3 regions of the Marinobacter sp. MBR-99 genome follow, and region 2 is predicted to be linked to each of the others. Evidence: predicted binding sites of a transcription regulator. Region 2 holds the regulator's gene; each other region holds the start of a gene.

Region 1 (10,267 bases), on a different contig from region 2:
GCCTTGAACCCCAAGTGGTCACCCTGGACCTTGGCCTGCCACCGGACCCAGGCGGAGCCTCCGAAGGCTTTGCCCTGCTGGAAGACATTTTACGCCTGGCACCCATGACCAAAGTGATTGTGGTGACCGGCCGGGAAGACAAAGAAAACGCGGTCAAAGCCATTGGCATGGGCGCGTCTGATTTCTACCAGAAGCCGCTGGACGCCGACATCCTTACGTTCGTGGTCAACCGCGCGTTCCGACTCGCAGAGCTCGAGAAAGAGAACCGTGAACTGGCCGGCCAGGGCAACGGCACCAGTATCAAAGGGATTGTTGCCGCCAGCCCTGAAATGCTCGCTATCTGCCGTACGGTTGAGAAAGTCGCCCCTGCAGACGTTACTACTCTGATTACCGGAGAAACCGGCACTGGCAAGGAACTGCTGGCCAGGGCACTGCACGATCTCAGCCACCGGGCTGACAAACCTTTTGCCGCCATCAACTGCGCCGCCATTCCGGAAAACCTTCTGGAAAGTGAGCTGTTTGGTTTTGAAAAGGGCTCGTTTACCGGCGCGACGCAATCGAAGAAAGGCAAGATTGAAAGTGCCAACGGCGGAACCCTGTTCCTCGATGAGATTGGTGACATGCCCATGGCCCTGCAAGCAAAACTGTTGCGGTTCCTGCAGGAACGAGTAGTAGACCGTGTCGGCTCGGTCAAACCGATACCAGTTGACGTGAGGGTGGTCTGCGCGACCCACAGGAATGTTCAGGACCTGATCAGCCAGGGAGATTTTCGGGAAGACCTTTATTACCGGATCAGTGAAATCACACTGGATGTCCCCGCACTGCGAGAACGTGAAGGTGATGCGCTGGTGATTGCCCAATCATTACTGAAAACCCTGGGCAAACAGCTCGACCGCCCCAACCTGTGCTTCTCCGAAGACGCCGTACAGGCCATCAACACCTACGGCTGGCCGGGGAACGTGCGGGAGATGATCAACAAGGTGAAACGGGCCATCATTATGGCTGACGGCAAACGGATTACCGCAGAAGATCTGGTGCTCCCCGTCGATAACTGTGAGGCGGATTACCAGCTCAACCTTCGCCAGGTTCGTGAAGCGGCGGAACGTAAAGCCATCATGCAGGCACTGACCACCAGCAACTTCAATATGGCGCAGGCGTCGAGACTGCTGGGCGTCACCCGCCCAACGCTCTATAACCTCACAGACAAGTACCGAATTGAAACCTCCACCGCGCCAAGCGGTGTGTGACCAACCCCAACGGATTCAGAACAAGACCCCGATAAAAGGAAGGAACAGGGCATGAATATCAGTTACGTTGTAAAAGTGTCGCTGCTTTCAGCTGCCATCTCGTTGAGCCTAGCTGGCTGCAACAGCGAGCCGGACATGTCACAGGATGACATCCAGTACATCAGCCACCTTGACCAGGCCCGGTTCTTCCAACGCCAGGGGGAGTTAAGAGCGAGCACCATTGAGGCTCGCAGTGCCATTCAGATGCAGCCTGAGCGCATTGATCCCTATTTCGTCATTATCAACAACCTGCTGACCGCAGGAGACGCGGTAAACGCCGAGCGCCAGCTTGACCAGTTCCTGGAGAACCAGCCTGAAGATGCCCTCACTCAGTCCCAGGTAAACCAGGCCGCTCTAATCCGTGCTGAATCCAGAATATTGCAGGGGAAAACCTCAGAGGCTATCCAGGCTCTGGATCAGATCACCTCCCCCTCTCGGGACCAGGAACTGAAGGCGGATAACCTGAGGGGCCAGGCCTGGTTATCGGCCGGGGATTTTGATCGGGCCGAGACAGCCTATATTGACGCCCTTCAACGCAACGATCAGAATGTCACCGCCGCGGTCGGATTATCCAGAATCGCCGCCGCCCGGGGCGACATTGCCAAAGCCCGCGAACTGCTCAGCCAGGCAGAAACCATCGATTCTGACCATGAAGACATCTGGCTATGGAAAGCACAACTCGCCCACTCACAGGAACAATGGGCCGAGGCAGAGCAAAACTATATCCGCGCACTGGAAACGATTGGCCAGTACGACGTGATGACTTACCGAAAGTACCAGACCATCTCAGCTCTGGTAACGGTTCTTCGCCAGCAAGGCAAATCAGCAGAAGCCTTTGTTTATGAAGAAATCCTTGCCAAGTCCGGGCCCGGAACCATCAAGAGCAACCTTGAAGCTGCAGCCGCCGCCTATAACGATGGAGATCTCGATACCGCTGCTCGCTTTTTACAGGAAGTGCTGAACCAGGCGCCCGGGCACCAGCAAAGTGCGCTGATGCTGGGCGTTATCCGTTTCCGGCAGGGCCGCACTGAAGAAGCAGCCAGCCTGCTGGAACCCCTCGCGGAGATGAACGACACCGACGGTGTTCGCAAGCTTCTGGCCGCAACCAGAATCTCCATGCGAGACCCCCAGGGCGCCAAAACACTGCTTGACGACCTCAAGGATCGCGACAGCGACCCGCAAACTCTGGCCCTGGTTGGCATCGCTTCTCTCGCCAGCGGTGACGACCAGAGTGGCCGCCAGCTCATCAACAGGGCCCTCGAACTGCAACCGGACAACCACAATCTTCGGCTGCGCTACGCCACCTACCTTGCCCAACGCGAGGACTATGAGGCCGCCATCAGCCAGGCTCGCCAGATTCCAGCAGAGGCTCCTGAATCGACCCAGGCCACGATACTCGTGAGCCAGGCGCAGATGGCCTCAGGCAATCCCGACGCCGCACATAAGGCCTTGGACGACCTGCTACGAAAAGAGCCGGCAAACGTGGCCGCTTTGATTGCAAAAGGCAACCTGGCCGGCAACACCGGCAACATGGACAACGCCCGGAAATTTTTTGAGATGGCACACAAAGCGGCACCCGACAACCCGACGCCTCTGGTAGGGCTCGGTAACCTGGCCCGGTTGCGCGATGATAATGACACCGCCCGAGAACTCTATACTCAGGCCGTAAGGCTGGCGCCCGACAACCGCGGAGCACTGCAAGCAATTGCCAACCTCCTGCCCAGAGACGACCTAACCGAGTTGATGCGAAGCATACGCGAGGACAACCCGGAAGCGGCAGGGCCGCGCCTGATTCTTCTTGAGACAGCACTCATTGAGAACAACACCTCCGAAGCCGACGAACTCACTGCCCAGCTGATGGAGCGGCAGCAAGCGGATGCGCCAGCTCCCACCGAGCCACTGGTCGCCACAGTGTACGACGGTATCGCAACGCAAATGGTACAGCGTGGACAAACCGAACGGGCGCTAAAGATACTCAACCGGGGCCGCACCTTGTTCCCGGATAACGAAGACATGGCCCTGAAAGTGGCCTCTATCGAATTCCGTAATGGCAATACCGCTGCCGCCAGAGACGCTCTGAGGGACGCAAAACAACACAACCCCGAATCCCCAGGCCCATATCAGCTGGAAGCCAGCTATTACGAGAGCCAAGGTGAACACCAACAAGCCGCTGAGCTCTATCAGCTCGCACTCACCAAACGAAACACCCCAGAGCTGCAAGTTGCCCGAGCCAGAGCACTCAGTAGTGCAGGCCAACCCACCGCGGCACTGGAATCTCTTGAACGCGCCTTGGAGCAGTTCCCGAACAACACCAGAATCATGCTCAGCCTGGCCATGGCACATCAGCAGACGGGCCAACAAGACAAAGCCAAGGCGAGTTACGAACAGCTGGTATCGCTCAGCCCGACCAATGCGGTAGCCCTTAACAACCTGGCATGGTTGTATTACGAAACGGGTGATAATCGGGCCTTGGACACCGCCAGGAAAGCCTACGAATTGGTCCCCGACACCGCAGCGGTGGTGGATACCTATGGCTGGATACTGTTTGAATCCGGTGAGCACCAACAAAGCCTTGTCGTACTTGAGAAAGCGCACGAGCTGGACCCAGGCTCCCGCGAAATTGCCATGCATCTGGTGGAGGCCTACAGGGCAGTCGGCAGGGATGACGACGCCAGGCGGATTCTGACCAAGCTGGATAACGAAGCCTGACAGAGGTTAACGCTATAAGCGCGGTAGGCAGATAGCGAAACGTTCCTAAGACTCGGTGGCAGCCCTAACGCACTGCAACAATACTTTACACAATGTATCGTTGCGCAAGGAAGGTGAGTTATGGCTGCCAAGAAGATTCTCGGCCTCGGCGTGGTGGTGGTTTTTCTCGGTGGTTGCCAGAGTTGGCAGTACCGGGACATTGAAAAGTTACCACCCACTGCTGCCATTCCCGAAGTCAGCGAAGCGGGAAAAGTCGACGCCTGGTACTTTGATGGCATATCAGGCAACAACGTTCAAAGCATGATAGACGCCGAGAAATTCCCGGACTCACCTGACGAAATTACAGAACTCAACCAGTTAAGGCGCGCAGCCAACCGGGCCAATAATTACGGCACCTTGATTCGTGGCTATTTAGAACCCCCCGCAACGGGTGAATACACCTTCTACATTGCAGGTGACGACGAAACTCAACTCTGGCTCTCCCCTTCACAGTCTCCGGAAGATATCGTTCGAATCGCCTCAACCATGGCGACCCCGCTCGATAATTTCACCCGCTACAGCTCGCAAACCTCAGGCATTCATTACCTTGAAGCCGGACAAAAATACTATTTCGAGCTGAGGCACAAAGAAGGCGGCTGGGATGACCACTTTACCGTGGCCTGGTCCGGGCCCGGGCTGAATCAACAGGTGATCGATGGCCCTTTCCTGCACAGTTTTGCGCAGACAACCCCAGGCACCCAACCGGAACTGACCACCGAAGAAGCCTATGAACTCGGCTACCGTATCGGATTTTTCGATGGTGAGAAAGGCTTGTCATATAACGCCCAATATCCACCGCTGGATGAAGATGGTGACGGCCTCTACGACAACTGGGAAATCTATTACGGCCTGGACCCGACAGACCCAACGGATGCAATGTCAGACACCGACGGAGACCTGCTTACAGCACTGGATGAATTCTGGGCGCGCACAGACCCCAACCTTGCAGATACCGACGGAGATGGTATTCCCGACGGATACGAATACGCCTATGGCCTTGATCCCACAGACCCAACCGATGCCTCGCGAGACCTGGATGGAGACGGATACTCCGTACTTGAGGAATACCTTGCGGGCACAAACCCACTGGACCCTGAAGATTTCCCTGCACCTGAGGCAACCTATCAGCCAGGATTCGTTGGCCAGTATTTCACAGGCGTGAACTTTGACAGCTTTGTTTACACTCAGCGAGACACCGCCATTAATTTCAACTGGGGAAGCGGCAGTCCGTCTGCCAATATGCCCAATAATAATTTCAGTATTCGGTGGCAGGGCTGGTTTACTCCGCCGCATGCGGAAGGCACGCGTGAATACACGTTTGCCACAAGAACAGATGACGGTGTTCGCCTTTTCCTTGATGGCAATCTGGTTATCAATCAGTGGAAAAACCAATCCGCCACCACCTATACCAGTACAGCCAGCCTTCCGGCCGAGATACCCGTAGCGGTTACTATGGAATATTTCGAATCAGGATGGGACGCCTCTGCGAGCCTGGTGATATCCGATACAGCCACCGGGCAAAGTCTTAACCCGGAAAACGTGGTACAAACTCTATCTCTTGATAGCCCGACCAGCGACAGTTCACTCAACGACAGCATAGACGACCTATACAAGCTCCGATACGGTTTACCGCTGCTGCAACCTGTCGCCGAACAAGTCTTTAATGACAGCGGTATTACCGTGTTGCAGGCTTACCGGTCAGGACTTCACCCGTACACACTTGAGACCGTATCTGAACCGGATGCGCCGGTAACCAGCGAACCATCGGACAACGGCGCCAGCGCGGGCAGCGTCACGCTATCCTGGACTCCGCCCCTTACACGCGTAGACGGCAGCAGTATCTCACTCAGCGAAATCTCCGGGTATGTGATCAACTACGGCCAAGCGCCAGCAAATATGCCCCAGATCCTGGAGGTTCCAGCGGGCACAACTGAAGCAAGGATAGAAGGGCTCTCCTCGGGAGATTGGTACTTCACTATAAGGGTAATTGACACCAACGGACTGAGTAGCGAACCGTCAGATCCGGTTCAGTACAGTGTGCAGTAAAAGAGAGATCGTCGAATTAATTTACATTGCCCAGACTGAAGAAATAATTAACACTTTAAAATCAATTACTTAAAATTTGGCACGCTATCTGCTTTGGTTAAAGGGTGTTGTAAAAATTCGACCACTCACTGGAGGAGTGACTCAAATGAACAAACTCACACAAGGCATCGCACTGGCAGCCGCCATAGGTGTTTCAGGACTGGCACAGGCGGCTTACATTGATACAGTGGCTAATACTGCCCCCGCTGAAGCCCCTGTTGGCGTTCCAGGAAACAACGATTACGCGAATGGAACAGGCATTCCCGGTGGGCTGTTTACTGGCCCCCAGTATTACGACACTACTGATACTGTATTGCTCTCACACTCACTGGCATCCGTATCAGAAGATCCGTTCAAGCTGACTTTCACCTATTTGGGCAAGGAAGCAGGTTATACTGGTTCATTCCTCTACGAGGGTTCAGAAGTCTTCAATACCGCGACCAGCCCACTTGGAGACACTTTCAGTGTTATCTACAGTGGCGGTCTCGGCAAGCTTGACTTTGGCTTCTCCTCAGACGCCTGGGGATCATTCGCAGGCTCGGTGTCGAACCAAGGTACAGGGAACCTGGCAGGTGGCTACAACTTCTCGATCTTTGAAGTGGGAGAAGATTGGTTCATCCTGAGTCTGGACGACAACAACCAGGTGGATGATAACCACGATGATATGCTGGTTATGGTAAAAGCATCCAAAGTCCCTGAGCCTGGCACCCTGGCTCTGTTGGGCCTCGGCCTTGCCGGTATCGCAGTGCGTATGAAGGGCCGTAAAAAAGCCTGACATGCAACTCTGTGCTACGCTTTAAAGCCCTGCCTTTGCAGGGCTTTTCTCTTTCTGGTGGTGACCCATGGACATCCTCATCGTATACGCTAGTAGTGGGCGCGGGTTAAGAAAAGATGCTCTTATCCTTGAGTCTGCACTTAATTCTCTTGGGCATAATTGCCAAGTAGAGCCATTACCACCAACATCAGAATGGCAAAACCAACTATCACACTATCGGTACCAATTACTTAGTAAATATCTGCCTGAACCCTTTGGGCGCCTTTACTATGCTCTAATGAACGGTATCGCCAGATCGATATCAGGACGATCAAAATCAGACTTGGTGATCCACCTCCAAAACCCTCGAGTATCTCAACTACGCCGAGGTAAGAGGCATTGGCTGATTCCAAATCAGGAGTGGTTTATTGAATCCCTTCTACCATACCTCCCAAGTATTGACCGAATTCTTTGCAAGACGCAACACGCTGCCGAGATCTTTTCGCGCTACCATTCGGACGTGATGTACCTTGGCTTTACTGGCGGATCCGATATATCCAAACCTTGTACTTCCGGCAAAAATTATCGCCTTGCACTGCATGTAGCCGGTAACAGTCAATTCAAGGGAACCTCAGCAGTATTGGCTTGCTGGTCGCGACATCCTGAGTGGCCAAAGCTAGTAGTGGTTTCACAACATATAGATAGTTCTGATTACCCCAACCAGAACATCGAGATCCTGAGCAATCTGACAGACAAGGAAATGAAAGAACTTTGGAGGGAAGCAGGATTTGCAATTCTACCGTCTGAGGTAGAGGGTTACGGACAGGTATTAGCGGAAGCACTCGAAAACGGTTGTGTGACAATCACCACAAACGCACCACCAATGAACGAACTGATTGAGAAAAGCCGAGGCTACCTGGCAGAGCCGAACAACAGTCGAACCTTCCGGCTGGGAACCAGGTATATGGTTTCAGAACAAAGCCTTGATGCAACAATTAACACCGCCATAAACGCAATGCCGGCAACGCTTGAGGAGACGTCAGCCAATGCCGAGCAATGGTATTCCTCAAACCACAAAGCCTTTACTGAAAACCTTCGAGCCGCTATCAGCGAGTTAGTTGCCCCTCTTCCCCATGGGCCAGTCCGCAAGTCTCAGACCTCAACTGGTCAGTGGGGAGCGTAATGTTGATCAATGGATTCGACGATACGACTGAATGTACCCAAGATCAATTCTTCCAGTCGCTCTAATCCGTTACAGTCTTCGCAAGAAACCCCATAGATTATCAAGGAGGCATCCTCTCGCGGATTAACGAATCCCCGAATCTGGGCCAACTTGGCCTTAAGGTCATCAGTTTCCCAAAGCCCTTCGACATAGTATGTATAGGCGAGGTGTAGCCGTTCACCGGAAACTCTGTCGCGTAACGTAACGCCTCGCAAGGATACCGACCCAGGGGCGCCCACTGTAAAGACGTTTTCAGGATGCCACCTCTCACGATCATATAAGCGATTAGAATACTGAACCAACTCCGCTGAGTGCCTTTGGAAATCATAGCTGTAGATACTCACTAAAAGCCGCTCTGCCAAGCCTTGATCCGGCTCAACCCTCCCTCGGTCAAATAGCGTCTGCACGTATAGTCTATCGGGATTGCGAACCTGCGGTCGCCACCCTTCAAGATTACTGGAAAACAACGAACCAAACTGCTCACCATCAAGCCGGAGATTAATTTGGGCTGGCTCAGAGCGTATCTTATGTTCACCGGAGGGCAGTGCGACCCAAAAAATTAACGGAAGCGCTACCATAACGACGGCACCTACAGCCACTCGGGTGCGACCAGACCGATCCGCGACAGGTTGGTCCTCGTCCCGATCGCCCAGGCCCATCATTTGTTCTCTCGAGGATGTCTCCAGCATCCGTCCTATCAGGAATAACGGCACCAGCGTCGCTGCAAATACCCACCAGCCGAAATTGTCGTGGTCATCAATAAGGCTGGTCTCCATGTTCGTTTCGTAACCCATATAGATGATCACGAATACCCGTATCCAGTTAGCGATCAAAGCGAACAGGACGCCACAACAAAACATAATGACCCTGGAGCGTAATCGCCGGAGGTTCAGCTCTCCATAGATAACTGACAATGACTGCCCCACCAGCAGATAACGCAATCCAGAACAGCCGTGAGCCACTTCAAAGGTACCTACCCCAATCAGGTAAACGAACACCCCCTCCACGCGGAACTCTATATCCATAAGCCCCAGCAGTACCCGGTTGATCTCCACCGTTATGACCTGAAGTGTCCAGGAAAGAAAATCCCAAACCGGCACGGTAAATATCAGAAGGCCAACAGGCACAATGAAATGTCTAACCTGGCGCCACCCCATGAAAACTGCAAGCACGCCAAGTAACAAAGGCACCACAACAATCTGTTGGACGGCCTGAATACGCAGTATATCGCCGAGCCCATAACCGATAAGGGCGAGCAGGAACGGAATCAGCCAAAGAGGATAGAAACCGGGCTGGACCCGATATCTCCGGCAGGTCCGGCCTGTCAGAAAGAGGGACACCGCAAGCAGCAGGAGCCCATGGGAATACGATTCATCAAACTTGAACCAGCGGCTAACAATACCCTGCACCGTGGGGAAGATCAGCCAGCCAAGCGCCAGAAGGCTTAGAGCAAATGGAATTGTGCGATGCAACACATGGATTGATTGAGTCCTTTCGTTCGGCATTACTGTCTTCCTTAGAACCTCTACAGCCTGAACACAAGATTAATACGAGAAACCAGCCCTCCAGGCAACCAGGACCGGAGCCGGTAAGCCGTGCGCAACACCGGAGACCGCACAAGGTCAACCGTTGGGAAACTCACCTGTCGACCTTTAAACCTTGCCTTATAGAAAGTATTTTTACCGGAACCTGCCAACAAATCATACTTATTAATTTCAGGATCCTGAAAAGCTTGCTCAATAGCATACCCCAAGTGCAAAGTGCCTAAAGATAACTTGGCATTTAAGTTTTCATCATAACCAGATTGCAAGTTGTAAACTCTGGCTCCCGCCTGTATGTCATAGAGCACCGAGACCACCTGTCCATTGACCACGAGCCTAGACATTAACGCGTGTTGTTTATCAGACAACCTTGAAAGCAGCTTTAAATGAAACTGGCATGCTTTTTCATCAAAACAGGGCTTTTCCCATCGCTTTACGTGAAATCGGTTGAGCTGGTCGAGAAACGCCGTCTGAGAACCTCCATTATTTTCACAGAACTGCCAGTTCCCACCTAATTGCTTCTCGAACAAGCATCGTCGGTTAAACGCTTTACGGCGGGTGTTGGGACCAAGACTGGCCAGCCACGGTTCAATGGGAAAGGCCGTATCAATACACACCCCCATGGATTCAC
Region 2 (10,267 bases):
ACCGGCTGGGACGACACGCTCAAGGCAAAAGCCGCCAGAATTCGCCTGATCGCCCTGGACGTAGACGGCATAATGAGCGACGGCCGGTTGTATTTCAGCGCTGCCGGCGACGAACTCAAAGCGTTCAATATACTGGACGGTCTGGGTCTGAAACAGTTGATGATGGCTGGAATTACCGTGGCAGTCATTACCGGGCGCAGGTCACCACTGACAGAAAAACGGATGACCGACCTCGGCATCCCGCACCTGATGCAGGGCCGGGAAGACAAGAAAGTTGCGTTACAGGAACTGGTTGCAGGCATGGATATCGCTCCGGACCAGATTGCCTATATGGGCGATGATCTGCCTGATCTGCCCGCCCTGACATTCGCCGGCCTGGGTATCAGCGTGCCCAACGGCTACTGGCTGGTGCGTCAGCAAGCCGACTATTGCACCCAGGCCCTGGGGGGGCACGGCGCCGTGCGTGAAGCATGTGACCTGATACTCTGGGCGCAAAACCGGCTGGGCGCTACTCTGGCCCCCTATCTGGGCAAGCCGTCATGATCCCGGGGGCCCTGTCGGACATCGTTCGCAAACCCAGGGTTCGAACCCTGGCGCTGGCAGCCACGGTTCTCGCGACCGTCTTCCTGATGTGGCAGAACGAGGAAGGTGACAGTGTGCGGGGCGATGCCGCAGAACTCAGGGGCCCGTCGGAACCCGACAGTTTTATCATCGAGGGCCGCTACACAACCTGGGACGAACACGGCAACCTTAAGATGTCGATATCCAGCCCCCGAATTGAGCAGTTTGAAGACACCAACTACGCCACCATGAATGCCCCAAGGGCCAGGATTTTCAGCGAACAGGCCACCCCACCATGGATAATCGAAGCGGATGAAGGTAGCCTCCGGCAAGACGATGATCAGGTGACCTTGACGGGCAACGTCGTCGTACTCCGGCAAACCGGCGACTCTGAAGCCACCCTGAAAACCGACTCACTGACCCTGGATAACCGCCAGGGCACGGTATACACCGATCAACCGGTCACCATTACCGAACCGTTCGGCGTTACCCAGGCCAATGGCATGAAAGCCTGGATAAACGAACGCATACTGGAACTCAACTCCCGGGTGGAAGGGCAATATGAAACCATCAGGTAAGCGCACACACCGACTGCCGGTCATACTGGCCGCACTGATGCTGGCCAGCCCGGCAACCGCGTTTGATCTGGATTCCGACACCCCCATCAAGGTCAGCGCTGATTCCGCCCGCCTGGACGATACCGAAGGGACCGCCAGCTACACCGGCGACGTTGAACTGGTTCAGGGGGCCACCCAACTGAACGCAGAACGGGTGGTACTGTATCGAAGCCCCGAAGGTCTCAGCCGGATTGAGGCAAGCGGCGAACCCGCCCGATATCGCCAGCCGGCACGGGAAGGTGAAGCCATGACAGACGCCCGGGCGCGGACCATCACCTGGTCAGCGGCGGAAAACCGGCTGACGTTCGAGCGCCAGGCAGTGATTGAACAGGGCAACAATGTGTTCCGGGGCGACGTCATCCAATACGACACCGTGCGCAGGGTGGTCACTGCAGAAGGCGGCACGCCTTCGGAAGAGAGCTCTGGCCGGGTGGAAATGGTGATTCAGCCTCGCGGCTCCAGCAACCCCTCAGACGAATAGGTTACTGATGGCAGTTCTCAGGGCCAGCAACCTGGCAAAAAGCTACAAACAGAAAAAAGTGGTTCTCGATGTGTCTCTGGAAATCCGGTCCGGAGAAATCGTAGGCCTGCTCGGCCCCAACGGCGCCGGGAAAACTACCTGTTTTTACATGATTGTCGGGCTTGTACCCTCCGACCGCGGCCGAATCACCATTGACAGCCAGGACATCACACCCCTGCCCATGCATGGCCGGGCACGCAAAGGCATCGGCTACCTGCCCCAGGAAGCCTCGGTATTCCGCAAACTTACCGTGCGCGACAACATCATGGCCATTCTGGAAACCCGAAAAGGCATGAAACGGCCTGAGCGGGAAGCCAAACTTGAGGAACTGCTCGAGGAATTTCACATCACCCATATCCGGGACAGCTTGGGTATGGCGCTGTCCGGTGGTGAACGGCGGCGCGTCGAAATCGCCAGAGCGCTGGCCATGGAACCTGCGTTTATTCTGCTGGATGAGCCCTTCGCCGGGGTAGACCCCATCTCGGTCAGCGACATCAAACACATCATCCGGCATTTGCGAGATAAAGGCATTGGTGTGCTGATCACCGATCACAACGTGCGGGAAACCCTCGATATTTGTGAAAACGCCTACATTGTCTCCGGCGGCCATATCATCGCCTCCGGCAATGCTGAAGCCATCCTGGCCAATCAGCAGGTCAAGGAAGTCTACCTGGGTGATGAGTTCCACCTGTAAGCGGAAGAAAACCCCTCGACGACCGAGGTCTGATTGTTTTGATGATCTGTAGCAAGTAAACTCGGCAAAGAACTTGCTTATACTGACAACAGTGAGCGGCAAGTAACCAGCGTATAACAATTTTTTTGCCTGACAGCAGGCAACGTCACTACCGGGACACCCTTGATTTATGGATCTTGAGCCATGGTTATGAAAGCCTCATTACAGCTTAAGATGGGCCAGAGTCTGACCATGACGCCCCAGCTGCAACAGGCCATTCGCCTGCTTCAGCTTTCCACCCTCGACCTCCAGCAGGAAATCCAGCAGGCGCTGGAATCCAACCCCATGCTGGAAACCTCCGAGGATGACGATCAGTCTGACACCCCCGATACGGATGCCGACACCCGGGACGAACATAAAGACCGGGATTCCGACCACGATGAACCGGCCACCGAGGCTGCCTCTGACTGGGATGAAAACGAAAATGGCCCGGACTGGGCCTCCGAAAACGACATCCCGGATAACATCCCCGACGACCTGCCCGTAGACACCGCCTGGGACGATATCTACCAGTCTGCACCGGCGCCAGCCAGCAAAGGGGACGACGAGAACGAGTCGGATTTCGAAACCCGCAATTCACCGGCCGAGACTCTCCAGGACCACCTGGAATGGCAGCTCAACCTGACCCCCATGAGCGAGCGTGACCAGGCAATCGCCCACGCCCTGATGGACGCTGTAGACGAGCGCGGTTACCTGACCTCACCGATTGAGGAAATCCATTCCGGCCTGCAGGACGAAACCGAAGAAGACCCCCTTGAACTGGACGAGGTAGAAGCGGTCCTGCACCGGCTACAACACTTCGACCCGCCGGGCGTGTTTGCCCGAGACCTGCAGGAATGCCTGCTGATTCAGCTCAACCAGTTGCCGCCAGATACCCCCTGGCTTCGACAGGCCCGCCTGGTGGTTACCCAGTTCCTGCACCTGCTTGGCAACCGGGATTACGCGCAACTGCTGCGCCGCAGCAGACTCAAAGAAGATCAGCTGCGCGAAGTTCTGGCCCTGATTACCAGCCTCAACCCTCGCCCGGGTGACGTGGTGGACCGAGCGGAGCCGGATTACGTGATACCAGACGTCATCGTCCGAAAACACGAGGGCCGGTGGCGTGTTGAGCTCAATCCGGAGATCGCCCCGAGAATTCGGGTCAACGCCAGCTATGCATCGCTGATCCGTCGCGCCGATAGCAGTGCTGATAACACCTACCTGCGGGATCAACTGCAGGAGGCCAAGTGGTTCATTAAAAGCCTGCAAAGCCGCAATGAAACGCTACTGAAAGTCGCCACCCGGATTGTTGAGCACCAACAGGGTTTCCTGGACCAGGGAGAGGAAGCAATGAAGCCGCTGATCCTCTCAGATATCGCCCAGGCCGTGGAAATGCACGAATCCACCATTTCACGGGTCACCACGCAAAAGTATATGCACACACCCCGCGGCATTTTCGAGCTGAAGTACTTTTTCTCCAGCCACGTCAGTACCGCTGAGGGCGGAGAATGTTCCTCCACTGCTATTCGTGCGATGATCAAGAAACTGATTTCAGAAGAAACTCCAAAAAAGCCGTTGAGCGATAGCAAGATTGCAGCCATGCTTGGAGATCAGGGCATCAATGTGGCCCGGCGCACCGTTGCCAAATACCGGGAGGCCATGCACATCCCTCCTTCAAACGAGCGCAAACGACTGGTTTAATGTTTTTGCCGGTGCACGAAGCACCGGACACGCAGCCCGGTGGCAACACCGGCATGATGACAACAGGAGACGCCTATGCAACTCAACATTTCAGGCCATCACGTAGAACTGACCCCTGCATTGAAGGATTACGTCAACACCAAGTTCGAGAAGCTGGAGCGTCACTTTGACCACATAAGTAACTGTCAGGTGACGCTGGAAGTTGAGAAGGTACGTCAGATGGCTGAAGCCACCCTGCATGTCATCGGTGGCGATATCCATGCAAAGGCAGAGAGTGAGGATATGTACGCCGCGATTGATTCGCTGGTGGACAAGCTGGACCGCCAGATCCTCAAGCACAAAGAAAAGAATGTAGACCGGATGCACGGCAACGGCTGAGCGCGCTCATAGCGCCACCGTACCGGGTGTTTCAATGATACGAGCTGCGGCGGGGCATACCGGCCGCAGCCTTTTTTTTACGGAATCACAGTCGATCCATGAGCGATACATCCCTGACCATCGACAACATTCTGGCTCCCGAACTGACGCTGTGCAGGGTGCCAGCCTCCAGTAAAAAGCGGGTACTGGAAACCATCGCAGAGCATATTCATCATCAAGATGAAATCCTCAGCGACACAGAGATTTTCAGCAATCTGGTTTCTCGCGAGCGGCTTGGCAGCACCGGTATCGGCCAGGGTATTGCCATACCCCATTGCCGGCTGGAGGGGCTGGACCGTGTGATCGGCGTGCTGATGACACTGGAAGAGAGCATCGACTTCGATGCTATCGACAATCAGCCGGTCGACCTGGTGTTTGCCTTGATCGTGCCCAAAGAAGCCACCAGTGAACATCTGGAGTTGCTAAGCCAGTTGGCCGAGAAATTCAACGACAACGGGTTCTGTGAACAGCTTCGCCAGTGCCAGGATGCAGCATCCCTTTACCAGCGCATGACCGCGGCATCCTGATAAGCAGTAGCACCAACAGAAGAAGGCAGGAGCGTCCATCATGAAACTGATCATCGTCAGTGGCCGATCCGGGTCCGGTAAGAGTACCGCGTTGCATGTGCTCGAAGATCTGGGTTTTTATTGCATTGATAACCTTCCCATCGGACTGCTGTTCCCGCTGACCCGGGAAGCGGCACAACAGGAAGCGCCGGGGCGGCTCCGGAAAATGGCCGTCAGCATCGACGCCCGCAACCTGTCTGCCGAACTGGCCAACTTCGAACAGATCTATCGCCAGCTTCGCGATGCGGGAGTCGTTGTCGAGATTATCTTTCTGGATGCCGATGAACAGTCCCTGCTGCAGCGGTTCCACGCCACACGCCGAAAGCACCCGCTGAGCGATGACCGTACCTCCCTCCGAGAAGCCATCACCAACGAAAAGGCACTGTTGGAACCGCTGTCAAAACTGGCAGACCTTTACATCAACACCACCGGCATGTCGATGTATGAACTGCGCGACATGGTCAAACAGCGAGTGGTCGGTCGCAAGGATCAGGAGCTTGCACTGCTGTTCCAGTCATTCGGTTTCAAGCATGGCGTACCGGTCGATTCCGATTACGTTTTCGATGTGCGCTGCCTGCCCAACCCATACTGGGATACCAGCCTGCGCAAATACGTCGGTACCGATCAGCCGGTTATCGAGTTTCTCGAGCGGGAACCTCTCACCGGACAAATGGTGGACGACCTGATCCGCTTCCTGGATACCTGGCTACCCTCGTTCGCCGACAGCAACCGCAGCTACATGACCATTTCTATTGGCTGTACCGGTGGCCAGCACCGTTCCGTCTATGTCTGCGAGCAACTGGGCCAGCACTTCCGCACCCGATACAACAACGTGCAGGTTCGTCATACTGAACTTCCCCATCTCCAGGCCCGAGGGGAGATCTGATCCAACATGATCTGCCGCCCCGTCACCATCATCAATAAACTGGGCTTGCATGCCCGCGCCACCGCCAAGCTTGTGGCCACCGCCTCCGGCTTTGACAGCCAGGTACGAATCCGCGGCAAGGGCCGGGACGTGGATGCCAAGAACATCATGCAGGTGATGATGCTGGCTGCCAGCCAGGGCACTGATATTGAACTGGTCGCCGATGGCCCTGATGAGCAGGAAGCCATCGAGGCACTCGTAGAACTGATCGGTGATTATTTCGGCGAGGGGGGTTGAGCACACCCTGGTTCGTCATTCACCTACAATCCTTTCTCACCTGAGGCCGCTAACTCCGCTATAATGCGACAGTTTTCTGATCGCAGGTGGTTTCATGACCGATATTCTGGAAAAAAGTCAGGCCCGCCAGCGCCTTCGCTCCCTCAGTGAGGCCCTGGACAGTGGTGCGCTCAAGCAGGTTGCCCGCATCCTCAATGGCGGCCTGAGCCCCAGCGATATAGCCCACCTGCTGGAATCTTCCCCTCCCCGCCAACGCGCCCTGCTGTGGAACCTGGTCGATAAACAACTGGAAGGGGAAGTACTCCAATATCTCGGTGACGACATCCGGGCCTACTTCCTGAGCCAGCTGAACGCCCAGGAACTTGCAGATATCATTGAGGATTTTGAATCCGACGACCTGGCCGACCTGCTCCAGCAGCTGCCAGACACGGTGATCCAGGAGGTCCTGGACACCATGGACGAGCAAGACCGGCAGCGGGTAGAGGAAGTACTCTCCTACCCCGAGGACACTGCCGGCGGCCTGATGAATACGGACACCATTACGGTGCGCCCGGATATCAGTATTGACGTGGTACTGCGGTACCTGCGCCGCCACCGCAACCTTCCCCCCATGACCGACAGCCTGATTGTAGTCAGCCGGCGGGACGAATTCATTGGCATGCTACCCATCACCCGAATGCTGGTATCCAACCCCGCATCCACCGTTCGTGAGGTGATGGACACTGACATCGAGCCGATTCCGGTGACACTGTCCGACACCAAGGTCGCCACCCTCTTCGAGCGCTACGACCTGATTTCTGCTCCGGTGGTGGGTGACGACAACAAGCTCCTGGGCCGGATCACCATCGATGACGTGGTCGACGTTATCCGGGAAGATGCGGATCACTCGCTGATGAGTATGGCCGGTCTGGACGAAGACGAAGACACGTTCGCACCAGTGCTCAAAACCACGCGCCGGCGAGCCGTCTGGCTCGGAATCAACGTAGTGACCGCTTTTACCTCAGCCTCTGTGATCGGTATGTTTGAGGAAACTATTCAACAGGTGGTCGCCCTGGCCGTACTGATGCCAATCGTCGCCAGCATGGGCGGCATCGCCGGCAGCCAGACGCTGACGCTGATGATTCGTGGCATGGCAGTGGGCCAGGTCAGCAATGACAACGTGAAATGGCTGCTGAACCGGGAATTTCTGGCAACAACGCTGAACGGGTTTCTGTTTGCCCTGGTGGTGTCTGCGGCGGCCATGGTGTGGTTCAGAGACCCGACCATTGGCCTGGTGATTGCCATGGCGCTGGTCATCAACCTGACCATCGCCTCAATCGTCGGCACCCTGCTGCCGTTAACACTGAAACGACTGAATATAGACCCGGCACTGGCCGGGGGCGTGATCCTGCTCACCACCACAGACGTCGTGGGCTTCCTTTCCTTCCTGGGGCTCGCCACCTATTTTTACGCTTGAGGAGCCAACCATGAGTCAATCCGACAACCACCCGCACCACGAGGAGCTCGAGGAAGATTTCGGCCCGAGCAAATCCCAGATCAAGCGGGAAATGCATGCGCTCCAGGACCTGGGTAAACAGATGCTGGATCTCAATGACGAGCAATTGGCGTCACTGGACATCAGCGACACCCTGAAGGCTGCCATCGTGGAATCACGGCGCATTAATCAGCGCGAAGCACGCCGCAGACATTTGCAATACATTGGCAAGATCATCCGCCAGGAGGATGACCCGGAGGCACTGGCTCGTGCCATTGGTGCATTCAATGCCGGCAGTGAGGAGCACACCCGCCGGCATCACCTGGCCGAGCGCTGGCGCGACAGGATGATCTCCGAAGGCGACAAGGTGGTGGGGGAGTTTATCGATTATTGCCCGGCGGCAGACGTGCAGCACCTGCGCAACCTGGTTCGCAATGCCCGCAAGGAAGTGGAGAAACAGAAAAACACCGGCCAGGCCCGTAAACTGTTCCGGGCCCTCCGGGGGTGGATTGATGACGCAGAGCAGTAAAGCAAACGGCTGACCGGAGTTCTACGTTAAAGGCGGCGGTGCTCCCAGACCGGCATTCTGGCCCGAATCTGGTTCAGTTTTTCCATGTCCAGGTCTGCCACAACCAGGCCAGGGCCCTCATCCAGTTCCGTCACTACCCTGCCCCAGGGGTCACAGATCAAACTGTGGCCATAAGTCTTGCGGCGCTCACTGTTTTGCCCCCCCTGGCCGGGGGCGACCACCCAAACCTGGTTCTCGATGGCCCTGGCTCGAATCAGTGGGTGCCAATGGGCGTCTCCAGTTTGCCAGGTAAAGGCGCTGGGCAGGCACACCCACTCGGCACCCTGTTCCCGCAGCGCCCTGAACAGTTCAGGAAACCGCAAGTCGTAGCACACTGCCATCCCCAGCCGGCCAGCGGGAGTGTCCACGGTAACCACCCGGTCACCTGGCTCGAAGGTATCCGACTCCCGGTATTGGCCATGGGAATCCTCGACCATGGCGTCAAACAGGTGAATTTTGTCGTAACGGGCAACTTCCTCGCCCTGATCGTTGTAAACAATGCAGCTTGCACGCACCCTGTCGGGAACATCAGAACCATCGGGTCGTGTTGCCAGAGGCATGGAACCACCTACAATCCATAGCCCCAGCCTCTCGGCCTGTTCTGAAAGAAAGCGCCGGATCACCGATTCACCGCCACTTTCCTGCCGACCACACTCCCGCATCTGAGCGGTGGCCAGAACCGCAAAATTCTCAGGTAATACTGCCACTTTCGCGCCTTGGGCGGCAGCATCACGCAACAGCGCCTCGGCCTCGGCCAGGTTACCGGCCAGGTTGTGACTGCTGACCATCTGAATCGCTGCAACTTGGGTCATGCTCCGACTCCTCTACTCACCCGTATCGAAAACCCGACGTAGCTCCACTTTGGGCTCGCTCCAGCTACCGGTGACACTGTAAGTGGCGCTGGTCAACTTGCTTAATGGGTCACCCAGAATTTTGTCCAGAACAAAGAGTGCGCCGCCAATGGGGGCGCTCGCTCCCATCAGTATGGCAGCCAGGGGCAGGTTCTGGGTAACCGGAAGCACCAGCACCAACCGCATATCCAGGCTCTCATCTGCCATATTGGTAGTCCCACTCATTTTGAACGCCCCAGACGGCCCGACCAGTTGCAGCTCGGGGTCCAGAGTAACCAACCCGTTCACAATAACTGCCTTGCCGGAAATGGCATCAAACGCTATACCCCGCTCGTAGAGATCCGAGAAGTCCAGGCGCAGCCTGCGCCAGAGCGTATCGGTATTGAGCAGGTTGAAGATTCTGAACAACTGGGCTGAGCCACTTTGCTCCATGATCACACCGTCATCCAGGCGGACACTGACCTGGCCACTGAGCTGCTCCAGAGCAATTTCATCCGGGCGGCCGGGCCAGTCCAGATCCAGATCAATCTGGGTCTGCTCGTTGTTCAGAGGAACCGGGGTGCCGGTAAGCGCCTCCAGTTCTCTCAAGCGACCACCTGAGAGCGTTCCGACGAAGCGACTGGTTTCACGGTCATCAACCACACTCCAGCTCATTCTGCCCCTGAGCGCCAGTGTTTCCAGTTGCCCCTCAATCTCCTCAATGTTCAGGCGGAACGGCTCCGGGCGCATGGCGAACTGCCAACGGCCGGCAGACTCATCGCCCAGCCTCAGGTCATCAATGGTCACATCGATATCCGGCCAGCTCCCGACATCGAGAGCCCGGAAGGCCTCCAGCTGTTCTTCCAGGGTCAGTAGCTGCCGGTCACCCTGATCGTCACTTCCGGTATCTGAACGCATCAGGCTAAGGCGTTGCAGGTCGGCTTGAATCGTTCCCTGCCCGGGCACCATCACCCTGCCCTGAACCCTGTCAGATTCGGTGTTGAACACCCAACGATCCCCCAGATCCAGTGCGCTGACCCGTATATTCCTGAGGCTATGCCCGGCCAGATTCAGTTCGCTGAGGCCCAGATCAAAACCGGATGCTTTCCACAGCAGATCAAACGCCATCCGACCCTGCC
Region 3 (10,267 bases), on a different contig from region 2:
GTTGTTGATCACAATCCCGCCGCGTTCGCCCACTTCAAGTCCGCAGGCCCGGGCCAGGGCGTCCTGGGGGCGTATGCCGGCGGAAAACACAATCAGGTCGGTTTCCAGATGGCTCTCATCCGAGAAATTCATCCGTAGCCGCGCGCTGCTGCCCGGCACGATGGCGGTGGTGGCTTTCTCGGTGTGCACCTGCACACCGAGGTCTTCAATTTTCTGGCGTAACAGGGCGCCGCCCTGATCGTCCAGCTGAACCGGCATCAGGCGCGGGGCAAACTCCACCACGTGGGCCTGTAAACCAAGGCTTTTCAGCGCGTTTGCCGCTTCCAGCCCCAGCAAGCCGCCGCCGACCACCACGCCGGTCTTCGCCTTCTGGGCGCTGGCCTGAATGGCGTCCAGGTCATCCAGGGTACGGTACACAAAGCAGCCTTCCTGATCGTTACCGTCAATGGGCGGGACAAACGGGTAAGAGCCGGTGGCCAGCACCAGCTGATCGTAGGGGTACTCGCCCTTGGGTGTGGTGATCATCCGGGCGTCCCGATCTATGCCGGTCACCGGCTCATTCAGGTGCAGATCAATGCCCTGGTCGGCGTACCAGTCCGCGGTGCCCATTGCCAGATCTGCATGGCTTGAGCCGCTGAAGTACTCCGACAGGTGCACCCGGTCGTAGGCCAGTTGCTTTTCTTCGCCGAAAACCACGATGTTATAGGCGTCAGCGGCCGGAGACTGGCTGAACTGTTCCAGGAAGTGATGGCCAACCATGCCGTTGCCGATCACGATCAGGGTCTGTTTGCTCATAGTCTTGTCCTCTCTCATAGCAGCGGATCAGGCCGCTGCGTCGCAATAGGGTTTGCCGAAAGCGATGGTGTCCCGGTAGCGGGATATATCCGTGCCTGAACGAATCAACCCGCTGTACCAGGGGCCACTGCTGGTGTCGCCGAGCAGAATGGCGCCGGTCAGGCGGTTGTGTTCCACCAGCAGTTGGCCGTAGACCGCTTGGGCGTAGTCCTGCCACTCAATGGTTTCGGTGTGCGGGCCCGGAGTGATCGGCCCGCAGGAAAAAATGGGGAGGTCACTGATTTTCAGGCGGGTGGCGATTTCTCCTGGTGTGAAACTCGGGCTTCCGGACACCTGGCAGAGATGCCGGGCCAACACGGCCGCCTGCTCGTAGCCGGGCTCCACCAGGCCAAACGTGTGTTCCTGAAACTGGCAGCATTCACCGAGGGCGTGGATATGAGGATTGGAAGTGGTCATCTGCGAATCCACTTGTACACCCCGGTCGCAAGCCAGGCCGGCTGCTTCTGCCAGTGCTTTGTTCGGATGAATACCGGTTGCCAGCACCACCAGGTCAGTAGCCAGCACGGTGCCGTCGCTCAGTTGTACCGCCTGGACCTGGTGTTTGCCCAGCAGCGCCGCAGGTTCTGTACCGGTCAGAACGGTGAGGCCCCGTTGCTGTAACTGGTGCTTCAGTAATTCGCCGGCGGCTGGATTGAGCTGGCGGTTCAGAAGGTGCCCGCTGCGATGCAGAATTGTGACGTCCATACCCCGGGCCCTGAGCCCCTCGGCCGCTTCCAGGCCAAGAAAACCGCCGCCGATGACGACCGCACGGCGATGTGTCTGCGCCTGGTGAATCAGGGTGCGGGTATCGGTCAGATCCCGGAAGGTCATCACGCCATCCAGATCCTCGCCGGGCAGGCCAAGACGTGAAGGGCTGGCGCCAGTGGCCAACACAAGGGTGTGGTAAGCCAGCGTGCGCCCGCTTGCGGTCGTTACCCGGCGCTGATGCGGTTCGATGGCCGTGACCGGCTCACGGTTATAGACCTCGATTTTGTGCTGGCGGAACCAGGACCGGGGTTTCAGTTCCAGCTCCGACTCCCGGACCTGATTCGCCAGCAAGGACGACAGCTGGATTCGGTTATAGGCAGCGAAGGGCTCGCCGTTGAACACCACAATGCGGCTGAACGGGTGCCCTGTGGCCACCAGTTGCTCCAGCAATCGCTGCGCAACCATGCCGTGGCCGCAGATCACCAGCGCAGGGGTCTGTGTGTGTTCCATAGGTGCGCTCCCTTACTCAACGAATAGCCGAAAACCAAACGAAAAAAGCCGGAGCATCATGCTCTCCGAAGAGAACAGATGGTCCGGCACCAATGCCAACAACAATGATCTGATGGTCCGGCCTGATTCCATGGCCGGGACAGTCGTCCTTGGTTAGTACTTAGCGATCTCCATGCCAACTTTTTAACTCCATTTAATTCAGTTGCTTAGATGATATCGCTGCTGGATTTCACCTGTGCCGGCCAAAAAAGATGCCCCGGGATGGGGCGAAGCGCACGAAGATGATGCCGGTGGTTCTGGCCTGTTAATTGCTGCAGTCCAGGCAGACAGGAACCCGCTGTGTACCGATACCAGGAGTTGCACCATGAACAGCAAACGCCAGCCCAACACGACCGCGACCGCGACAGCCGCAGACTTTCTGATGGCCTCCCGGCAGTGCGAAATCCGTAACCTGGAGTACTTTCTGCAGATGGGCCGGCTGGTGCAGAGCGTGGCTAACCTGGTGCACGGACTGCAACGGGAGCGGGGGGCTACCAATCTGTATCTGGGGTCCGGTTGCCAGCGTTTCGCCCGGGAGCGTTCGGTCATCCTGAAAGAGAACGACCAACTGGCCGCAATCTTCCGTAAGGCGCTGACTGACATACAGGAAGACCTGACGACCCATCCGGTCAGCAGCCCGCTGCTAGGTCATATTGCCAGCGCCCTTCATAGCCTCGATCAGCTGGCCGAGTTCAGGCAGAAAGTGGTCGGGCAGGAAGCCAGCGTGGCGGATGCCACGGACTGGTTCTGCGACGCCATCCATCAGCTGATTACGGTGGTTTTTGAAGCCGCCGAAACCGTCGCTGAACCCTCCATCGCCGGCCTGTTGGTGGCCATGGTGCATGTAATGAATGGCAAGGAATACTGTGGCCAGGAGCGGGCGGCAGGCTCCGCGGGATTCTCCAGCGGCCAATTCGAAAACGCACTGTCACGGCGCATGATGCACCTGGTTGAAGCGCAGGAACGGTGTTTCGAGGTATTTGTGGCCTTTGCCAACGAAGACAGCCTGGCCCTCTGGCAAACCCTGCGGTCTCACCCGCGGGAACTGGAAATAGAACGGATGCGCCAGAAGGCGGTGTCGGTGGGACCCTATAAGTCCCTGGACAGGGAAATGGCCGACCGCTGGTTTAACCTGATGACCGACCGCATGGATGACCTCAAGAAAATCGAAGACTCTGTAGAGAACGCCTTCCACCACCGTTGCGTGGAGCGCTACACCGAGGCGCGCCACTCCCTGGCTCATCAGGAAACCCTGTTAGCCTCGCTGGAACAGCGGAACGCCTCGACAATGCCGGTGCTGGTGGTCTGCGATAATGGTGTAGATGCGAGTACGGCAGATGCCTGGGCCGGTGACGGTGTCGGGCAACAGTCAGGCAGGTCCATCTTTGATCTGGTTCAGGAGCAAACCCGCCGGTTGCGCCAGATGTCTGAAGAACTGCAAAGTGCAAAAGAAGCTCTGGAAGATCGACGCACCCAGGAAAAGGCCGTGTTGCTGCTGATGGAACATCGTGACATCAGTAACGACGAAGCCCATCGATTACTGCGAAAACTGGCCATGGATCAGGGCAAACGCCTACCTGACGTGGCTAGAGCCCTGGTCTCCATGGCCGGCGTGCTGGGCTGAACGCCAAGGTGTACCGGGGCGGGCGTTCTACCGCCGCCCCGGTACCGACTCAGGCTGTTGCAGTCTGCTTCTCACCCTCCGATTCCCGCTTTGCTGAACTGGCGCCTCGCCGACTACTCAGCGTTTCCAGCTTGCGCTGCTTCTCATACAGGAACGACAACACCTCCTGCCGGTAATGCACGTACTTGGCATCATCCGCCAACGCCACCCGATTACGCGGCCGAGGCAAATCAATGTGCAGATCCTCCCCCACCGTCGCCGCCGGCCCGTTGGTCATCATGATGATGCGGTCCGACAACAGCACCGCCTCGTCCACATCGTGGGTGATCATGATCACCGTGTTGTTCAGCTCCTGCTGAATCTCCATCAGCGAATCCTGCAGATGTGCCCGGGTTAGCGCATCCAGGGCCCCGAACGGCTCATCCATCAGCAGCACGCTCGGTTTCATCGCCAACGCCCGGGCAATCCCCACCCGCTGTGCCATACCCCCGGAAATCTCCCCCGGCCGCTTATTGGCGGCATGGGCCATATTCACCAGCTCCAGGTTGTGGGTAATCCAGTCCCGGCGCTCCTTACGGTTCATCGACTTACGAAACACCTGCCGAACAGCCAGCTCGACATTCTCATACACCGTTAACCAGGGCATCAGCGCATGATTCTGAAACACCACCGCCCGCTCCGGCCCTGGTGAGTTCACCTCATGCCCGTCCAGCACACAGCCACCCTTGGAGGCCTGCAGCAAGCCGGCGACGATATTAAGCACGGTCGATTTACCACAGCCGGAGTGGCCGATCAGTGAAACAAACTCCCCTTTCTGGATCTTCAGGTTCACATTGTCCAGGGCAACGAACGGCCCTTTCGGCGTATCAAACGCCATTTCAACGCCAGTTAACTCTAAATGTGATTTAGCCATAACAGAATCCCCTAAACAGGTCAGACGAGCGCCGGGTGGGTAGTGCCTCCCGGGACCCTCAAAAACATGGATGTTTTTGCGGAGCGTACAGGGACGTATTCACCGCGTGTCCCGGGAGGCACTACCCACCCGGTGCGGCATGCTCCGCCGTCAGAGATTTCAGGGTTAAACGCGGCAATGGGTGAGTGTTGGCTATTCATTCCAGGCCACCTTCTTCTGAATCAACAGCATCACCCGATCCAGCAAAAACCCGATAAACCCGATGGCCAGCACCGCCACCATGATCCGGCTCAACGACTGACTGCTGCCATTCTGAAACTCATCCCACACAAACTTCCCAAGCCCGGGACTCTGCGCCAGCATCTCCGCCGCAATCAGCACCATCCAGGCAATACCCAAAGACACCCTCAACCCGGTAAAAATCATCGGTACCGATGAAGGCAGCACCACCTTGCGAACGTGGGTCCAGAACGACAGCTTCAGCACCTTCGACACATTCAGCAGGTCCGGATTCACCGCCGCCACCCCAACGCTGGTATTGATAAGCGTCGGCCACAAACTGCATAGGGTGACCGTGATCATCGACGTCAGAAACGACTTCTGGAACATCGGGTCATCGCTGACGTACGTGGCTGACACCACCATGGTCACCAGTGGCAGCCAGGCCAGGGGCGACACCGGCTTGAAGATCTGGATCAGCGGATTGACCGCCGCCTGAAAATACCGGTTAAGACCGAACACAATTCCCAGGGGCACCGCAATCAGCGTGGCCAGGGCAAATCCAGACAATACCGTGACCAGGCTGGTACCGATCTGATCGATAAAAGTGGGTGCGCCAGGGTAAGACCGGATCCGCACCTCCGCCTCCGGGTTGTCAGCCAGAATCCTGGCATTACGCTGCTCCTGCATGGCGATGAACTGGCTGGCGCGTTCCCGCTGGTTGGCGTGCTCTTGCCAGAGTTGCCCCGCCTGCTCCCAGACCTGAGCCGGCCCCGGAAAGGCGCCAAGGGACGTCTGCACCTGAGGCGCTGCCAGATGCCAGAATCCCAGAAACACGAGAATTCCGATCAAGGGCAGCAAAGTCTGTTTGCCGGCCGCCAACAATTCATTCGGGCCCAGCCGGGCGAGCAGGTTGCGGCTCCTGGTGGCCATCGACTGACCAATCCTTATGCTTAATGTGCTCATGTTGTGCCCCCTTACGGTGTCTCGGTGCCTTTCAGCCCGATATCAAAGCGTTCTATGTAAGCGTTCGGTTCGCGAGGTGTGAAAGGCACACCGTCAATCAGCTCGCCCTGGTAGGGGCGTTCGAAGTTCTCGGCGTCAAAGTCCGGGAAGTCACTGGCATTCATCACGCCATCATCGATCAGTGACTGTGCGGCCTGGGCATACAGATCACCCCGGTATACCCTGGCTGCGGTCTGCATGTACCAGTCGTCTGGCTTGGCGTTCGGAATCTGGCCCCACCGGCGCATCTGGGTCAGGTACCAGATGGCATCCGAGGGATAGGGGTAAGTGGCGTGATAGCGGAAGAACACGTTGAAGTCCGGAACCTCCCGTACATCCCCTTTCTCGTATTCGAACGTGCCGGTCATAGAGTTGGCAATCACGTCTTTGTCTGCGCCCACGTAGCTGGAGCGTGAAAGCAGCTCTACCGCTTCCTGGCGGTTTGCGTTGTCGTTTTCATCCAGCCAGTAAGCCGCGCGGATCAGTGCCCGTAACAACCGAAGGTGGGTATTGGGATGCTTCTCTGCCCAGGTCTCGGTCACACCAAAGACTTTCTCAGGGTTGTTTGGCCAGATCTCATAATCGGTGATGACCGGCACCCCGATACCCTTGAATACCGCCTGCTGGTTCCAGGGTTCGCCCACGCAGTAGCCTTGAATGGTGCCGGCTTCCATGGTCGCCGGCATTTGCGGCGGCGGGGTAACGGACAGATGAACATCGGCCTGCAAGGTGCCACTGGTATCACCCCGTTGTGGGGCGTAGAAGCCGGGATTCAGGCCACCGGCCGCCAGCCAGTAGCGGAGTTCGTAGTTATGGGTGGACACCGGGAACACCATGCCCATCCGGAACCGCTCGCCTTTGCTCAGGGATTGCTCCACCGCCGGTTTCAGTGCGCTCGCGGAGATCGGGTGGGCGGGTTTGTCGCCATCCATTTCCAGGTGGGGCTTCATGGTGTCCCACACCGCGTTGGACACGGTAATCGCGTTGCCGTTGAGGTCCATGCTGAAGGCGGTAATAATGTTGGCCTGAGTGCCATAGCCAATGGATGCGCCCAGAGGCTGGCCGGCCAGCATGTGGGCACCGTCCAGCTCGCCGGTGATCACCCGGTCCAGCAGCACTTTCCAGTTGGCCTGCGCCTCCAGTTCCACGAACAGGCCTTCGTCCAGGAAGTAGCCTTGCTCCCAGGCAACCGCCAGGGGCGCCATATCGGTGAGTTTGATGAAGCCCAGCTTCAGGTCTGGTTTCTCGGCTGGCCCGATGCTCGCCTGGGCCAGTGTGCTCAGCCCGATCAGCGCGGCTGTGAGCAAGCCTCTGAGTTGATGACGGCGTGTGTTCATGCTGTTACCTCTCTGTGTCTCTCTTTTCTGGCGCGCAAAAAAAACGCCCACCCTCCGTTTCCGGAGAGCAGGCGCCAATGCCTTTGAACGAGAGATGTGATGTCTTGATGGTTCGCTAATACCTGAGCATAAGCCGTGCCATTTTTTAATATTTATACATTTCAATGGTTTGATGTTTACTTCAGTGCTTAGTGAGGAAAATGTCAGCGTAGCCCGGTCTGTTTTTGGTGCAATCTGAGCAATTTCGCACCAACGTGAAACGCTCCTGGAGGGTTGTTGCTCCCCGTGCCTGAGTCTTTGACCTGTGGAATAAGGCTGCAGCCCGGTCCCCGTCACAAGGCGGGCCCAGTGGATGCTGACATAACGATCTCTGGCCCCGTAATTGCTTTCTCTACAACAGACAACTTAGGCAAAGAAGCCCGCCCCGGATCTGGAAACAGGCCCCGGATGGCGGGCTTTTTTTATGGGTAAAGCAGAGGATTGATCATGAAAAACCGCCGAACCACTCCTGAAAGTACCGCCACCACTTGCCCTTATTGCGGTGTGGGCTGTGGTGTTATGGCGAAACCTGACGCCGTTCAGGGCGATGCAGGGCATCCGGCCAACAATGGTCGCCTTTGTGTCAAAGGCTCTGCGTTGCATGAAACCGTGACCGGACACAACCGGTTGCTGGCCCCTCGTGTGGCAGGGCATAACGTTGAGTGGTCGGAAGCTATTGACCGGGTCGCTGAGGCCATCCGTGTTTCGGTCAGAGACCATGGCCCGGAGTCTGTGGCCTTTTACCTGTCTGGCCAATTGCTCACCGAGGACTATTACATCGCCAACAAGCTGGCCAAGGGCTTTATTGGAACCCCGCACGTGGATACCAATTCCCGATTGTGCATGTCGTCCGCCGTGGCAGCCCACAAGAGGGCGTTTGGTGAGGACTGCGTGCCCGGCTGTTATGAGGACCTCGAGCTGGCAGACTTACTGGTGCTGGCGGGCAGTAATGCCGCCTGGACGCATCCCGTTCTTTATCAGCGGATAAAAGCGTCCCACCGGTCCGGGCGCAAAGTGGTTGCCATTGACCCAAGGCAAACTGCAACCACAGAGATGGCCGACCTGCACCTGCAACTGCGGCCGGGAACCGACACCCTGCTGTTCAATGGTTTACTGGTTTGGCTGAATGACCACGGAGCCCTGGCCACACAATACCTGGAGCAGCATTGCAACGGTTTCGAGGAAACCCTGAGCGTGGCCCGCGCCTGCGCTCCTTCGGTACCGGCAGTCGCCCGTGGATGTGACCTTCGGGCTGCGGATGTGGAACGCTTCTATCGGTGGTTCGCCGAGACCGATCGAACAGTCTCCGCCTTTTCCCAGGGTATCAATCAGTCGGTGGCTGGCACCGACAAGGCCAACGCCATTATCAACTGCCACCTGGCCACGGGGCGTGTTGGCCGGCCCGGCGCCGGTCCGTTTTCGCTCACCGGTCAACCCAATGCCATGGGTGGGAGGGAAGTGGGCGGTCTGGCCAATACCCTGGCGGCCCATATGGATTACGACACGCCCGGCGCGGTGCAACGGGTTGCCGACTTCTGGCACAGCGAGAAACTGGCAGCGGGACCAGGCTATAAGGCGGTGGATCTGTTTGAAGCCGTTCACCGGGGCGACATCCGGGTGCTCTGGGTGATGGGCACCAATCCGGCAGTCAGCCTGCCCGACAGCGCCCGGGTGCGGGAGGCCCTGGCGCGGTGCGAGACCCTTATAGTCTCAGACTGCGTGGCCCAGACCGATACCACGGCGTTTGCCGATATCCTGCTGCCTGCCGCCGGTTGGGGCGAGAAGGACGGCACCGTGACCAACTCCGAACGGTGCATTTCACGCCAGCGTCGATTTTTGCCAGTCCCAGAGGGTGTCTGGCCGGATTGGCGAATCATCCGGGATGTCGCCCAGGCGCTCGGTTATGGTCACGCCTTTGATTACCAGGACCCTGCGGAGATTTTCAGGGAACATGCGGCACTGTCCGGTTACGGTAACGGCGGTGAGAGAGTGTTTGATATTTCCGCCCTAGCCAATCTGAGCTCCGCGGATTACGACCGGCTCCAGCCCGTGCAGTGGCCGCTTACCGGGGGCAGTCCCGGCGCCTGGCTACAGACCCGCCGGCTGTTCTCCGATGGTCGTTTCCCCACGCCCGATGGCCGCGCCCGCCTAGTACCGGTTTCGACCCTGCCGCCCGGACAGCAGCCGGATGCCCGGTATCCTCTGATCGTGAATACCGGCCGTATTCGGGACCAATGGCATACCATGACGCGTACGGCGCGGGCGCCCAGACTGTTTGCCCATCGCAGTGAGCCTTTTATCGAGGTTCACCCGAAGGACATCGCCACCTTTGGTTTGATTGAAGGCGCACTGGCCACGCTGACAGGGCCCGCCCGAAAGGGGTTTACCGGCCGGGTCCGGGCCAGCGCCGCACAGAGACCCGGAGAGGTCTTCGTTCCAATTCACTGGAACCGGCAGTTTGCATCCTCAGCCCTGGCCTCCAACCTGATCGCCCCCATCGTCGACCCGATTTCGGGGCAGCCGGAAGCCAAATTTGGCGTAGCCACCCTTCGGCCACTCATCACCCGATGGCAAGCCCGGCTCATGCTGCCCGCGGCCGGGGGCACCGCGTTGGACGCCACGTCACTGGACTACTGGAGCCACCAGGCACTGCCTCATAGCCGGTCCTGGTGGCTGGCCGGTCGCCGGTCAATGGACTGGCGTGAATGGGCCCAGCAGGTGTTCGCCAGGGAACCGGAGCTGGTTATGCAAGATGGTGCCCGGCGTCGTTTTCGTGCGGCTTGGCTCACCGGCAACCGGTTGGATGGCGTATTGCTGGTAGAACCCTGTGTGCAATCCATGCCGGACCTCGGCTGGTTGGATGACTGTTTTGGCTCCGAGAACCTGACGCCGGAGCAGCGACGATCCTTGTTGGCCGCAGGCTCGATTGATGCAGAACCCACCGGACCGCTGGTCTGCAGCTGTTTCCAGGTAGGCGAGCGCCAGATCAACCAGGCAATCGAAGATGGGGCCGCCAGCGTTGAAGCCTTGGGCCAGCGG

The links. Region 2 encodes sigma-54, which starts transcription at its own class of promoters, with help from an activator protein. Its sites were predicted from a motif close to ANTGGCATNNANNTTGCTNT; they were not measured.
Region 1: a site for sigma-54 is predicted at 6,156-6,175, ahead of ABIE59_RS00780 (PEP-CTERM sorting domain-containing protein). Genes of this name have one in related genera too.
Region 3: a site for sigma-54 is predicted at 7,313-7,332, ahead of ABIE59_RS05495 (CmpA/NrtA family ABC transporter substrate-binding protein). Genes of this name have one in related genera too.

Annotation. Positions count from the first base shown of each region.
Region 1 covers NZ_JBEPPY010000001.1:152,628-162,894, reverse strand. The annotation lists gene prsR (PEP-CTERM-box response regulator transcription factor) at 1-1,247, shown strand, start outside; gene ABIE59_RS00790 (tetratricopeptide repeat protein) at 1,299-3,995, shown strand; gene ABIE59_RS00785 (PA14 domain-containing protein) at 4,116-6,080, shown strand; gene ABIE59_RS00780 (PEP-CTERM sorting domain-containing protein) at 6,226-6,894, shown strand; gene ABIE59_RS00775 (glycosyltransferase) at 6,962-8,056, shown strand; gene xrt (exosortase) at 8,041-9,600, opposite strand; gene ABIE59_RS00765 (GNAT family N-acetyltransferase) at 9,621-10,259, opposite strand.
Region 2 covers NZ_JBEPPY010000020.1:57,618-67,884, forward strand. The annotation lists gene ABIE59_RS16020 (KdsC family phosphatase) at 1-543, shown strand, start outside; gene lptC (LPS export ABC transporter periplasmic protein LptC) at 540-1,139, shown strand; gene lptA (lipopolysaccharide transport periplasmic protein LptA) at 1,123-1,659, shown strand; gene lptB (LPS export ABC transporter ATP-binding protein) at 1,667-2,392, shown strand; gene ABIE59_RS16040 (RNA polymerase factor sigma-54) at 2,582-4,111, shown strand; gene hpf (ribosome hibernation promoting factor) at 4,187-4,489, shown strand; gene ptsN (PTS IIA-like nitrogen regulatory protein PtsN) at 4,588-5,055, shown strand; gene rapZ (RNase adapter RapZ) at 5,096-5,980, shown strand; gene ABIE59_RS16060 (HPr family phosphocarrier protein) at 5,987-6,256, shown strand; gene mgtE (magnesium transporter) at 6,351-7,712, shown strand; gene yjgA (ribosome biogenesis factor YjgA) at 7,723-8,259, shown strand; gene ABIE59_RS16075 (carbon-nitrogen hydrolase family protein) at 8,286-9,110, opposite strand; gene ABIE59_RS16080 (YhdP family phospholipid transporter) at 9,123-10,267, opposite strand, start outside.
Region 3 covers NZ_JBEPPY010000005.1:8,856-19,122, forward strand. The annotation lists gene nirB (nitrite reductase large subunit NirB) at 1-795, opposite strand, end outside; gene ABIE59_RS05475 (NAD(P)/FAD-dependent oxidoreductase) at 823-2,052, opposite strand; gene ABIE59_RS05480 (nitrate- and nitrite sensing domain-containing protein) at 2,417-3,715, shown strand; gene ABIE59_RS05485 (ABC transporter ATP-binding protein) at 3,765-4,628, opposite strand; gene ABIE59_RS05490 (ABC transporter permease) at 4,821-5,813, opposite strand; gene ABIE59_RS05495 (CmpA/NrtA family ABC transporter substrate-binding protein) at 5,825-7,189, opposite strand; gene ABIE59_RS05500 (nitrate reductase) at 7,676-10,267, shown strand, end outside.